Regions from separate parts of the Sulfoacidibacillus ferrooxidans genome, predicted to be linked through region 1. Evidence: riboswitches for the same ligand, from Rfam matches in the RefSeq annotation. Region 1 holds a riboswitch; each other region holds the start of a gene.

Region 1 (4,849 bases):
TTACACATGAACATCATCACCACAAACATTTGACGCCGTTCGCACAAGATGAGTTTGACGGATCGTGGACTACGCATAGTAAAGGACAAGCTCGCGACTTCAATTTGATGATGTCATCAAATTGTTTCGGTAGACTAGCCGCTCTGGATCTACAGAAAAATCCACAGACAGTACACTTATCAGATGATCAACATCGTTCGTATGGAATACGGACAGATGCATTTTTCTGCGTCCATGACGCTGCTTCTGTTTCCGTGAGTGGAATATCTACACCACAACTACCCATAGCTACTCAACATTTTCAATTAGAAAAAAATGATACTCTTCTCATTACACAAAATATCAATCGTCGTTCACACGTACATACTGTGCGCTTACATGCTCTAGAACCATCTTTTTCGACGATCATCCATGCCACCATGTATTACTAACTGCTTTCTTGTACAAAGAAATTCATAAAAAGCGTGAACACGGGGAAATGTATGTAGTGATATGCTGATTCTAGCCAGAAAGGTGTTATGAATGGATGCGGTATGTTACTACTACATGTGTCTTTATTCTTGCGGTTTTTATGTTCTTAACACCTTTTAGCAGTGCTAAAACACAGGTAAAACCGCTCTATGTAACTTTTGACGATGGTCCTTCTTTACAATACACCCCTCCTATTTTAGATATTCTGCGTAAAGAACATTGCAAAGCTACTTTTTTTATTTTAGGCTATCGTGCACTTGAATGCCCACCCATCATTCGACGTGAAATTCGGGAAGGTCATCAGATAGGAAGTCATGGATATGACCACCAGAATCTTGCCCTCGCCAATGCAACGACGATTCAAGAACAAATACGTAAAGCAGATGATGCAATTATTCGCGCAGGCGGTATCCGTCCTCTCTATTATCGACCACCTTATGGAGCGCTCGATTCACAAAAAAACGCCATCATTCAACAATGTGGTCATCCCATTAAACGTTGGGATGTAGATTCATTAGATTGGAAAGCCACAACAAAAGAATCGATTATCTCTCTCGTAGAAAAACAAGTAAAACCAGGTTCAGTCATCCTATTTCACGATGGCATTACACAAAGTCAGTTCACCGCACTTGCACTTCCCATTATTATTCGCGATTTGCGTAAACAAGGATTTGTCTTTCGTGTTCTTCCTCCTAGATAGGCTACGGCGTACCCATTGTGATCAATACGCCGTAGTCTTGTCTATTTGATGCTATGTTACAGTAATGCCGTGCGCTCTTGACGCGATTGTTCAACCGCTTCTAGAGCCTCTTCTACGTCTTTTGTACGATACCCACTCTGTACGCCAACGTAAAAAAATACAAGTGAAGTCATGGCGACAATCACCATGTCCCATGGATAAGCAATCCAATTTTTCAACTCGCCAAGTTTAGTTGATCCAGCATATGAAAAGAAAAGCATGACAAGTAAATATAGAATTAGCCAAATCCCACTTTTGAACGATTGACCACTTGGACGTTCGATTTCACTTGGCAGCAACAATGAAAAAATCCCATACAAAATGATGCCAATAAGAAGTGCAATCAATAGCTTAGAATCAATGGCCCAACCAGTCCAATAAATGATTAACGATCCAATAACAAAGGCAAGCGGAGAAATAATACTCGCTCCTGCTAGGCGGTATGGCCTGATTGCATCACTTGCTGTTTTACGCAGCACAGTAAGTGATACCGGTCCAATGATATACGTAAAGACTGTTGCAGATGACACTAATCCGACTAGAGATTGCCATGAGGGAAATGGTAACAAGAAAATTAATCCTAAAATAAAAGCTGAAATAAGCGCTACATATGGTACACCTGTGCGTTGATCAACCTTTGCTAAAGCACGTGGAAAGTACCCGTTATTAGCCAATGCATATAAAACTCTTGTCGTAGAGGCAATGTAAACATTCCCAGTTCCTGCAGGTGAAATAATGGCATCTGCATATAACAGAACTGCCATCCACCCTAAATTTAAGCTGACAGCCAATTGTGCAAATGGTGCGTTAAATGACACGCTTGGCCATCCATGAGAAAGTGCTGACGGACTAACACCGGCAACAAAGACTAATTGTAAGAGAACATACAAAACGACTCCAACAACAATAGAAATGAGTAACGCAAGAGGTACATCTCGTTGCGGATTACGTGCTTCCCCAGCTAAATCAAGCGCTTGGCGAAATCCTAAATAAGCGAACACGACTCCTGATGTTGCTACCGCAACTAAAATACCAGAGCTACCTTCAGGAGCAAACCCACCAGCAGAAGTAAGGTTACCCCAATGCAATCCTGTAAACAAAAAGATAATAATTGTTAGCGTTGGCATGATAAATTTCACAAAGGTAATCGTTGTATTGACCTTTGCAAAGTAACGCACACCAAAATAGTTCACTAAGAAAAATCCAAACATTAAAATGGCCGCACAGGTAAGACCAAAACCTGTCAAGAGATTGGTATGCGAGTTCCAAAGTTGTGGAAACCAATGCGATGCATATTGCATCACACCTTCCGCCTCCACTGCTGGCACAGAGGAATAGGCAATCCACGCCGCCCACCCCATGATAAAACTTGTTACGTGTCCATGGCTATAATGAGGATAACGCACAATTGAACCAGACTCCGGGAGCATACCCCCTAACTCAGAATATACCAATCCTATAAAGAGAACTGCAATTCCCCCAATGATCCAAGACACAATCGAAGCAGGTCCAGCATCTTGGGCCGCATAGAGTGCCCCAAACAACCATCCAGAGCCGATAATTCCTCCTACAGAAGCCATCGTTAAGTCAAGAAATGATAGATCTTTTTTTAATCCAGTATGCATTCTCGAGACTGCCCCCTTTTTTAAAACGTGTGAAAATAACCACATGGCACCCGTGGTTTGAATTCAGATCATGAGGTAAACAAGTCATCGGAATATGTAGAATGGCGATGACATTCCTACTATTCGCCTACGAGGTTAGCTGACGGGTTCGGCGAGCCATTCGCCTAAGAGAGGATTGTGGGCACAACCCTCTCTACTCACCCCAGAATCGTGGTTCCCCCGTTTCGTTTACAAAACGAATTCGGCCCTTATAAAAATGTCACAGTGGACATTAGGAAGTTAGCTATCAAAAGTAAGTATAGCACAAATCATTGTTAATCTTAATGAAACGCACAACACATGAGGCCAAAGTAAGTGGGCACTTCATAGGAAAGGAACTCTACCTTGCGCTCATTGGGAGCGATCGCCCCAGCTAGCATTAATGCTTGCCAAATACCGTCTGGTTTAGCATGTTCAATAAACTCAGGCTCAAACTGCATCATTCCCTCCAAATGTGCAGTGTGTAAAAGTGTAACTACTTGCTCATCCAATTGTCTTGCCGCTTCATGAAATCCATACGGTCCTGTTTCGTCATGAGCGTGAGACCAATCGCAACTAGCAATAAGACCAACACGTTTACCAGACTGTGCAACAGCTTCAGCCATTGCAGATCCAAATAGTAAGTGATCTTCAAAACTAAGTGATCGCGATGGAGTAATCACGACAATAGACGTTTCTGGCATGAAATAAAGTGGTACTACGACACCCCAGTCTAGTGGCATACAGGATAACGGTCCTTCACTCGTAGCAAAGCCTAAAGTAGCTACCGGAAGTCCTTTTTTCTTTGCATGATCTGCGATAGCGCCTGCAAGCATCCGATCTACTTTTCTGTCCATGGATATCTTTGCTCCGTAATCCTCCATTTCGCCAAACATATGTTCACAATTAACTATGGCAAATTGTTCATCAATCCGTGTACCATGTGGTGTAAGTACAATGATCGTATCCGGGTTGGACTGTTTCATCGAGGCGCCTAAACTCTCCATACTAAGACGCGTTTTTTTCATGAGTTCCGGGTACGGCTTAGCCAATTCCTCAATGATTTCTGATCCATGAGGGGTGATACAAGCAAAAACAAATGGATTCAAATAGACTCTCTCCCCTGTTCTAATGGTTTTTTATCCATCTTATCTACCTAAGAGTACACGATTGCATAAGAAGCCTCAACCGTCCGTTTTACAACTATCCAATGTAAGCATACTAGACTGCACTACATGACAGACATAGCTTTGTTTTGTATACTAAGCACACGCATGACAATGTCTTATGATAAGTAGAATGATCATGATAGAGGACTGAGCGATCTCGCACCGGTTGTATACCAAAGGATGATTAACCATTGAAAAAGAAAAAAAGAATGAGCTACATAAACTCGTTACTTCGGTTAGACATGGGACAAATCACATGGCGTCAGGCATTGCGCAATGCTTTAGGAATCTCGCTGCCTCTCATCGCAGGAGTGCTATGTGGGCATATCCTTTACGGACTAGGGGGGGCGGTAGGTGCTCTCGTAGCAGGTTTTGCATCCATGACAGGCACCTATCGCAAACGTCTGCGCACGATGCTATTAACAGCTGTTTGGATGAGCGTGGCCACATTTATTGGTGCGGCCACAGGCAATATTTTATGGTTTGCAGTATTTGTCATGATGATCAGTGGATTCATCGCTGGATTATTAGTCGCTGTAAGTCCTGAAGCTGCACAAATTGGGCTGCTCTCTACAAACTCCCTCATTCTGATTGCAAACTTTCCCGAAACACCACTGCATGCATTCTATCAAGGACTACTTGTAGCAGCAGGAGCGCTGATCCAAATCATCCTTATGATGATTGATAATGCAGTGCGTCCATCTCCAACTGAAGCTTCTGACGTAGCTACTGTCTTTAAGGCATTATCCGCCTATGCCAAAGCTCGTACACGCGATGCAGATGTACTTGTTGCAAGGTCATTCCTCATAGCCAATTCATCATTAAAA
Region 2 (4,849 bases), on a different contig from region 1:
TTACACCCTGTATACTTACCTATGTAAAATCAGCAACTTAACTAGAAAGGGGTATCCCATGCACGGCCTTTCCCTCTTCCTTGAACAGATAATTCGTCATTATGGTGTTCTAGCTATCTTTCTTACGATGATCCTAGAAAGCGCATGTATTCCTCTACCCAGTGAATTAATTATGACATTTGCAGGATTTGAGGCATGGCAAGGCAATATCAGTTTTACAGCAGCCGTTTTTGCAGGCGTAATCGGCAATGTTGTCGGATCACTAATTGCTTACTATGTAGGGAGCGTTGGAGGTCGTCCGCTATTATCACGATATGGTAAGTATATCCTTTTTTCTGAAAAACATTTTCATTCTGCTGAATATTGGTTTGCAAAGTATGGTGCCATCACCGTACTCATTGGACGCCTCTTACCAGCCATTCGTACATTTATCTCTTTACCAGCAGGGATTGCTAACATGAAGATGGGTAAGTTCCTTTTGTTTACTACGATCGGAAGTGCGCCTTGGGTCTATCTATTGACGCTTCTCGGGTATCAGCTAGGAGGGCATTGGTCAAGCATCGATCAGCACACATCTGCACTCTCGTATCTATTTGCAGCTTTATTACTTGTACTGATTGCATTCTTTTGGTGGAGGAATCGTCCAGCGGCACATCGCCGTAACGACACCCACTGACACGTGCACGCGCTGGCAGCAAAAAGGTGAGTTCTCAAGAGAACTCACCTTTTTGCTTATGAACAACTACCTGGTGTTCCTTGATTATCCTTCGTATGGAAGCTTGAACCGCATCCACAACTTGACACTGCATTTGGATTCACGATCTTAAACCCCTTACCAGATAGCCCATCGACATAATCAATTTCTGAGCCATCGATGAACGGAAGACTTGCCTCATCCACCAATAAAGGCACACCTTCTTGCAATAAGAGTAAATCTGATTCTTTTTTCATATCAAGCGCCATCCCATAACTAAAACCAGAACATCCACCCGGTTTCACAAAGATACGCAAACCCATATCTTCCTCTTTGTCAGAAAGAAGATCCTTGACTACACTTGCTGCTTCCATAGTTAGTGTTACCATAGTCGACTCCCCCTTGCATTACTATCTTTATATTACATCGCCGCACTGAAGAGTTCCACTGTTTCCTCGTGAACAAATACACACGCTGTCGTTCACAATATACAAACCTCCCTCAAAGAGCGACAGAGTCGTTTTATTGAGAGAGGTTTGTATATGCTCTTACATCATCTTCTTCACATCTTCAAGCACTTTTGCGGCGTGCCCTTCTACCTTTACCTTAGGGTAAATATGAGCGATCTTCCCAGACGCATCGATTATGAATGTCGTCCGTTCAATACCCATATAGGACTTACCGTACATTTTCTTTTCTTTGTATACTCCGTACGCTTCACACACTATAGCGTCTGGATCAGACACCAGCGGATATGTAAAGCTGTACTTTTGGGAAAACTTCTCATGCGATTCCATACTGTCTGTGCTAATCCCTAGCACTACGGCACCAAGTTCCGTAAACTCCGGTAGGAGCGACTGAAACTCATTGGCCTCTTGCGTTCAACCAGGTGTTAAATCTTTAGGGTAAAAAAACAATACAACAGGATGGCCCTTTTGTGCACTTAATTGAATCGTTTGACCTCCTGTTGCATCGAGTGTAAAATCCGGTGCAACTTGTCCAACTTGAATCTCCATATGGTTCCTCCTTTTGATCGTCCGATCATCTAGAGTATACCGAATTTATTTGGAAATCACCTGCACTTTGACATTTTCCATTCCAAATTGATCGGCTTGACTCGCCGTAGGTAGAAAAATGTCAATTCTATTCCCTACGATAGCTCCACCTTCATCATTGGCTGTGGCATAAAATCCACCACTCGGCAGTGCAGAATCGGAATATCCGCTAATAAATAATTTTGAACCAAGCGGAATCACAGAAGGATCAACTGCTACATCGCCGAATTGCAAAGGTTGTCCAAAATAATTTACAGCGCCCCACGGTCCGTTGCTCGCAGCTGATGCATCATAGGAAGTAGCGAGCATGGTGATGGTTGTAGGTGTAGCTGCTGATGGTTGTTGTTGTGCTTGTTGTGCTTGTGGTGCTGTAGCCGATGCTTGTGCAACTGGTGCAGTTGCCTCTACCTTTGCTTGTGCAACTGCTACAGGTGCAGATTCATTCTGTGGAGCTGTCACGGTTTGCGGCGTTGCTTGTACAACAGCAGAGCTTGTGCTATTTGTTGCCTGATTCGCAGGGAATGTTTGCTTACTTCCTGTTGCGATAAGTAAGGACTGACCAGGATAAATCTGATTTGAGTTCAGGCCATTTAATTGTTTTATTGATGCTACACTCGTATCATAACGATTTGCGATATACCACAAACTGTCACCTGCATCTACTAGATAAAGTAACGGCATTGCCATCACTTCTCCAGGATAAATCACACTACTATTTGTCAGGTCATTGACCGCTTCAAAGTTTTGCAGGCTCACTTGCGATTGGGCTGCAATTGAGTAAGGAGAATCATTTGGCTTTACTATATAAGGACCTATAGGTACCGTTGCAGCAAAGGCACTTACACTTGAACCCAATAATAATCCAGCGCTCAACAGCGCTACAGTCGTCTTTTTTACTGCAGAAATTTTGAAGTGTATACCCATAAAGGCCTCCTTGGCTTCCGGAGTTAGCTGACGGGTTCGGGCGAAGGTTGCCCGCTCACAATCGTAAGTTCACCCCAAAGCACTCGGTTCCTCCGTACGCATGTTTGCATGCGATTCAGCTTGTGATGCCGTAAACTATACAGGACACGACAGCGCTCTGCCTAGGCGTAAATCATTCCATGGTAAAAACTATCATCTCTTAACTACACGAACAGTGGCAATCGTAGGATCATCTGGCCCCTGAACGGGAAGTCCAGCACGCAAATTTTCTTCAATATATTCTACGTTATCCACAGTAACCACTTCACCTGGCAATAACACTGGAATCCCAGGAGGATACACTTTAATCACGTCAGCGATGATTCTGCCAATCGAATCTTGCAACCGCACTACTTCCGTATCCGCATAAAAGGCATCGCGTGGATTCATAGCTAGTACTGGAGTGGATGGAACAACGATATTAATTTTATGATGATGCTGTAATAATTCTCGTTTTGCAATCTCTTGGATGGCTGTAATGAGCGAATCAATATTGCTCTTTGTATCGCCAAAGGAGATGACACACAGCACATTATATAAATCGGATAATTCAACCTCAATATTATAGGTTTCTCGAAGAATGACTTCGACTTCAAATCCTGATAATCCAATATCCGCCACGCGAATCGTCAATTTTAATGGATCAAACGCAAAGGTAGCCGATGATTGTAGGATCTCTTTTCCAAAGCAATAGATGCCCGGAATCTGATTCAATCGCTCTCTCGCATCCTGCGCTATAGTCATCGCCCGATCTAGCATTTCGCGCCCATGCATGGCTAGTTGGCGTCTGGCTGCGTCTAAAGAGGCCAACAGAATATAGGACGTAGAAGTAGTTGTTAGCAGGGATAGGATAGAATGCACATGTCTTGCTCGAACGAGCCCTTCACGCACATTTAAAACGGAGCTCTGTGTCAATGATCCCCCTAGCTTATGAACACTAGTAGCCGCAAGGTCACATCCTGACTCCATGGCTGACGGTGGGAGTAATTCGTGAAAATGGGTGTGTACCCCGTGTGCTTCATCTACTAAAACAACAACGCCTCGTTCATGTGCAATCTCAGCAATCGCGCGCAAGTCCGTCGCCACGCCAAAATAGGTGGGATTGATCAGTAAAACTGCTTTCACATGTGGATGGCGCTGTAATCCCTCCACTACCGATTCCACTCTTACGCCGTGAGCAATACCTAGTTGCAAATCAACTTCAGGTTGTAAAAAATAGGGCCGTGCTCCAGAGAGAATAATGGCAGACAATACAGAAGTATGAATATTGCGTGGAACTAGAATCTCATCTCCAGGCCCAACGACAGCCATAATCATGGCCATAATCGCGCCACTTGTGCCCTGAACTGAAAAAAAAGTAGCATCGGCTCCAAATGCTTTTGCTGCCAACTTTTGTGCTTGATCGATAATCCCCGTTGGATGATGCAAATCATCCAACGGCCCAATATTGATCAGATCAATACTAAGCGCGCGGTCCCCTAAAAATTCGCGAAATTCCGGATCCATCGCTATCCCCGTTTTATGTCCCGGGATGTGGAATTGAATAGGATGACGCTCAGCATGTGCGCGCAATGCTGAAAAAAGAGGTGTTTGTGACTGATCTGACAAGTTGTACACATCCTTACTCTTGCGCAAAAGAGGACTCCTCTGAGAATGCCGATAAAAATACGTCAGAGGCATGTTCATATAAGTCGGGCCTAAATTCACGCACAAATTTTTGTAATAACTTATATTCGCTAGGTTCTAAACTCGTAATATCCACTTTACCCTTCACTGCTTTTTCCATTTGGTTAACCTGTACAGCTAGGTTCTTGTAACCGCTAGCTGATTCTTCGTCCACGAAGTAATCACAACTTGCCACTCCATTAAACCCTTGACCTTTAGGTCCCCGGTATAACGTCAACCAGACAATCACCACTTTTCTCGCATGTGGTACGTCCTCTCGTTGAGTTACATAGCGTATTCCCTGGTCAATTTTAGCCTTTCCGTGGATAGCTCCATTATCCAAATAAATATCACCGCGGTCGATGATGAGTGAAGATAGCGTAGATAGTCCTTCTGGTGCACGATGCTGGTTAGTACCAGTTAATCTAATCTCTTCCATCCATAAACCCACCTTTTATCATCTGTACACTTC
Region 3 (4,849 bases), on a different contig from region 1:
TTTTGGCTCGCGTGAACGATTATGCGAGTCCTTTTTATGAATAAAATGTATATTATATAAAAATATACACATAATACAATTCGTCAGGAGCAAAACCTATTGAGGTGATCCTATGCGACTTGTAGAATGTCTTAATCAAAGTGACATCGGGAATCTGCGTAAAATTGCTATTCGTCACACGATAGCATGTCCTCTATATTCTAAAAACACGTTACTTCAAGAAATATTAAACCGATTTAGTGATCCACAGTATGTAATTGAAAGAATGGCTACTTTATCTCCCATTCTTCGCCAAGCTCTCGAAGAGATTGCGTTAGAAGGGAGAAACCAATTTGCAAAATCCGAGCTACTCACGATATTGAGAAGACAACGGTCGGCAACTACAAAAAATGAACAAACTTCAGTATCTATGATTTTAAATGAGCTACTTGAAGAGGGCATTCTCTTTGAAACAGGAACTCCCTCACAGAGAACATATCGTTGTCCAACAGAGATATTAAAATATATTGTACATTATGAAACGCAGCAGTTGCGCCAATCTGTTCAGACGAGTATGTATGAACCTAAATGGATACGAACAGATCAAGGTACTCTTGCACGTGACGCTGTTACCTTTTTGCTGTTTCTAGCACGACACGAAGTAAAGCTGACTCAAGAAGGTGTCATTTTTAAACGCCAACAAATGCAAATTTTTCAGTTATTTGAAGTGCAAGAAGAACCACTCTCTGTGCATGTTGGATTTCGCTTTGGATATGGGCGTAGATTTCATGATTATCCAGATCGTTTTGCTATGATTTATGATCACCTATATGAAGAAGGATGCATTATTGAAGACGACTCAGGTTCTCTTATCATAGATGAAGTTAAAAGTGGTATTTATATGACGGAATCAGAAGAAAGCCGTGCAAAGAAGTTATTTCAGTTTTATATGCGGACATACCGCATATCAATACCAACGCTTGGACGGATTGTATCGAGAATTGCTAAATTTTCATCCAAAGCATGGGTATTTAAACAATCACTTGAGGATGAACTTTTGCATTTTATTGATAACTTTTATTATGAGTCAAAAGAGATTGTTTATCGACAACGCATCTTACAAATGCTTGTATATCTTGGATTTCTTGCAGAGGGTCGTGATCTTTCTCAAGATCTTTTATACCAATTAACGCCTCTAGGCGAACGCTTTGTGCATTCTTCCGACATACTAGATGATGGACTCTCAGGTGAAGAATCTTTTATTCTCAAAAAAGCAGTTATTGAACCTACTTTTGATATTTTAGTACCCAAAGAGGCTGATAGCACATACGCTTTTGAACTGCAGAAAATTGCGGAACCAATTAGTCGAGATCGTATGAACGTATATCGACTTACGCGAGAGAGTATTTATCACGCCCTGCTAAGTGGTTGGGATATGGAGAAAATGTATGAATTTCTTCGCACAATTAGCGGTGCTGAGATCCCTGCAAATGTGCAGCGCTCCATACGTGATTGGTGTCAGGAGTATGGAAAGGTTAAGCTTCACATATCGTGCGTAATCTCATGTCATGATCCATTGGTGTCAAACACCATTGAGCAACTTCAACCTATTGCAAAGAGGATGCCACAGCGGTTAAGTGAGCATCATTTAGCTTTTTTACCAGACGATGCTCCTGACTTACTTGCCTTACTATTGAAACTTGGATATCTGGTGTCTTATCCTCCGGAAATGGAGCAAATAGTAAAAAAAAGAAGTCGTTAGCTATTAATAGTGTATTTTAACTTTTATATTCTAAAAAATGCCATACCATCGGCATTTTTTTTCGTTTATAAGCACATTGCAGGAAAGCGACAAGGCATTGGCGAATACAACAATATAAAGAAGTAAACATTCAAACTCTTATGCTTATTGTGGGAAGGTCAACGGGAGGCGAACCATCATGAAAAGTGTGATAACGGTCGCAGATAAAAAGCAATTCATCAAATGGTTTTTAGAACGATATGAATTGCGTAACCCTGAAGCAGAATGGCTACTTCAATATTTGGCATCTAATGATCAGCTACTTGCCAAAGTTCATTTTACTGAACAATTTAAAAATGTTCACAAATCATTGTTGATGTCGACAACTTGCGTACAAATGACAGGATTTAAATTTTATAAAAATAAACGTGTGACATCTGACGTAGAAAAGGCTTTTCTTGATGTTCATAGTCATCCAGAAGAAGATGTGTATATCACACTCTATTATCGTCAACGGAGTGATTGTGTACACTATCTACAAGTAATAGAATCTGTTCAGGAGCCAGTTCGAAAAACAACACCCACAGATATTCTAATGGAATTGCAAGTAGACTTATTGCTAGATCACATTGAAAACATCCATTATACGAAACAATTGAAGATTGCGATTGATCAGGCTTTGGATGAAGGTGATCGTGAAACATTTATGAAACTAAGTGCAAACTATCAAGCGATTGTCTGCAATGTTCATTAACGAGACTCAATTACCCATTGTCGTTTAACTAAAAGAGATGTATGATATGAAATGTAGTATTCTTTTTCAGTTTCATATTGTAGCGCTCAATTCCGAACTTCGGAAGCGGGGGAACCAGTTTCTTGGGGTGAATCGAATCTTTTGATTCGTAGGGCGGCTCTCAGCCCGAATCCGACAGCTAACCTCGTAAGCGGAAAGAGAGGTGGATGGTTATGCCGATAACCACTTCCTTTTTACTCGCGCTTCCGTGACCGATTGATCGTCACGGTTTTTGTTTTGTTTATGCGTGTAAATACGAAAAGGGGAGATTGACATGACTTTATTACATGACATTCAAGAAGGTGTAAGGCACGGCATTGAACTAGAAGGAACATCTTCAGAAACTTGTATTTGCTCTGTTGTTACTCACGAAGTGACTATGTATTGCAATACAATGTCAAGGGCAGAAGATGTAGTACGAGAGATTTCCTCTATCGCGCAACACGCTATTATGGGCGTTCTTTCTAGCTTAGTTCCTTTGCACAGTTTTGCCGTATCTGAAACCACACGCGGTGTACTGCATGGTCTGGTCTGTGCAGGACTTGATGTCTCGTATGTGACACGTTCAGTTAGCCAAGGTATTCGAGAGGCTCTTTCTATGAACGATCGCTATTCACCTGAGATGGAGCAAGCTATACACCAAGGGATTCGTCAAACTCTACATGATCTTGGCATGAAACGCTTAGAGGATGATCGGGCTCTTGATTTACCAGGTTATTTTGTTAACCAATCGGCAACTTTCGGTGAGGCTAGATTTTAACTGCACTTTAGTCAGAAGTTAATAGATGAATAAGGGTAGGAGCGCAATATTAAGGCTCCTATTTTTTATGAGATGATGAATGAAGGAGAAAGCGATATGCGTTTTGAAGAATTTTCACTAAGCCAGATCGAAGAAAATTACCGGCATCTTGACACTGTGCTATTGACAGTAGGTGGCTTGACATGGCGCCCATCTCATCTACCTGTAGGCACTACATGGTATATATTAAGGAAGCTACGCGACGAGGTAGAGATGGCAAAAGGAGATCGAATTCTTACTCTTCCTTTGCAATCCATTGATACCACATTTGATGATACTGCGGTTGTTCAGTTGCAAAAAGAAGCTTTTAGTCAAATCATCCATCGTTATATCCATGAATTAACACGTCATTTTCAATTTCGTCGATTGATCCTATTGACAGATAGTCTTTATAAAGAACAACTAGTGATGCAAACCCTTCTTACAGCAGATAGTCAATTAGACATGATGTCCTTTATATGGTGGCGTGACGGACAATTACAAGAGGCATTGTCATCTACTTCATATAAAAATGTTTCTAAAGAATTTTATCCTTCTGGTGAATGGGAAACATCGCTCATGATGGCGCTCGCTGACCATCTGGTTGTTCGCGATCCAGCTAGCCTCACGCGCTATCTGGCACAGGGTTCAAATGCTAAGCTAGGATCCATGATGTGGGGTCACTTATCGCAGCAACTAAGTGAAAAGGTTGGTCAATTTATCGCTCTTGCATGATGCACGTCTGCATGACACCCTACCCTCTTTGGAACACTAGAGGGCAGGGGTGACTATAGTGCAAATGATAGTAGATTCGATTCTAAGGATTCTTCATAAGCGCTCTGTATGGAAAGGTATTGGTGCACTTAATGCTATTGGTACTGTGTTTGGTTTCATGTGGTACCGTGGACAGGTAGACCACACCTTATTTTATTTGCGAATCTTCGTTCCAGATAGTCCTGTCGCTGCGTTGTTCTTTACTTTAGCCATATGTGGCATCCTTTGGCCACCGGCTTCCCATCTATTGAGAGAGGCGATTACATTTCTATTTGCGTTAGGAGTTACTTCACTCTTTCAATATGGTCTATGGGCTGTTATTGTGTTAACCGATGGTTTTTTTTATTTGCATAGTTTACCACTTGAGGGTGTAGGTTTATGGTTTGCACATGCAGGGATGTTAATTGAAGCGCTCGTATTTACGAAGCTTGTACCGCTTTGCACATATAAACCACGACATATCGCCACTGCTTTTGTATGGTTGTTTTTCAACGACTATGCGGATTACGTGTATGGAGTATTTCCATATTTACCGCGATTTTCATTACTCTCAGTGATCACTGTAGTCACGCCGCTACTATCAGTGGTTACTTTGTTTGTTTTTTGGCCATCCACAATGTCCAAATTATCGCGTAAAACCTTCTCCTAAAACATCATTTACATCATTTAAAACCACAAATGCTCGATCGTCCACATCGTGAACAAGTTGCTGTAAACGCACCACTTCATCGCGGCTGACAACACAATAAACGACTAATTTTTGATCCCTGGTATAACCGCCTTG

What was found. Region 1 has a riboswitch for cyclic di-AMP ahead of MM817_RS07435 (APC family permease). Riboswitches for the same ligand answer to the same signal wherever they lie in the genome.
Region 2: it holds a riboswitch for cyclic di-AMP, as region 1 does, so the genes downstream of both, MM817_RS06165 (LysM peptidoglycan-binding domain-containing protein) here and MM817_RS07435 (APC family permease) in region 1, are expected to answer to the same signal.
Region 3: it holds a riboswitch for cyclic di-AMP, as region 1 does, so the genes downstream of both, MM817_RS12835 (hypothetical protein) here and MM817_RS07435 (APC family permease) in region 1, are expected to answer to the same signal.

Annotation. Positions count from the first base shown of each region.
Region 1 is NZ_JALBUF010000003.1:233,312-238,160, forward strand. Features, by position in the region: gene MM817_RS07425 (HutD/Ves family protein) at 1-431, shown strand, start outside; gene MM817_RS07430 (polysaccharide deacetylase family protein) at 527-1,171, shown strand; gene MM817_RS07435 (APC family permease) at 1,228-2,835, opposite strand; cyclic di-AMP (ydaO/yuaA leader) riboswitch at 2,946-3,092, opposite strand; gene MM817_RS07440 (class III extradiol dioxygenase subunit B-like domain-containing protein) at 3,156-3,962, opposite strand; gene MM817_RS07445 (FUSC family protein) at 4,214-4,849, shown strand, end outside.
Region 2 is NZ_JALBUF010000002.1:310,812-315,660, reverse strand. Features, by position in the region: gene MM817_RS06180 (DedA family protein) at 59-676, shown strand; gene MM817_RS06175 (HesB/IscA family protein) at 733-1,083, opposite strand; gene bcp (thioredoxin-dependent thiol peroxidase) at 1,243-1,710, opposite strand; gene MM817_RS06165 (LysM peptidoglycan-binding domain-containing protein) at 1,756-2,673, opposite strand; cyclic di-AMP (ydaO/yuaA leader) riboswitch at 2,675-2,804, opposite strand; gene MM817_RS06160 (aminotransferase class I/II-fold pyridoxal phosphate-dependent enzyme) at 2,866-4,329, opposite strand; gene MM817_RS06155 (YwhD family protein) at 4,334-4,816, opposite strand.
Region 3 is NZ_JALBUF010000011.1:28,442-33,290, reverse strand. Features, by position in the region: gene MM817_RS12845 (helicase-associated domain-containing protein) at 113-1,741, shown strand; gene MM817_RS12840 (YpiB family protein) at 1,920-2,474, shown strand; cyclic di-AMP (ydaO/yuaA leader) riboswitch at 2,548-2,681, shown strand; gene MM817_RS12835 (hypothetical protein) at 2,788-3,273, shown strand; gene MM817_RS12830 (creatininase family protein) at 3,370-4,026, shown strand; gene MM817_RS12825 (DUF1405 domain-containing protein) at 4,091-4,714, shown strand; gene MM817_RS12820 (YitT family protein) at 4,691-4,849, opposite strand, start outside.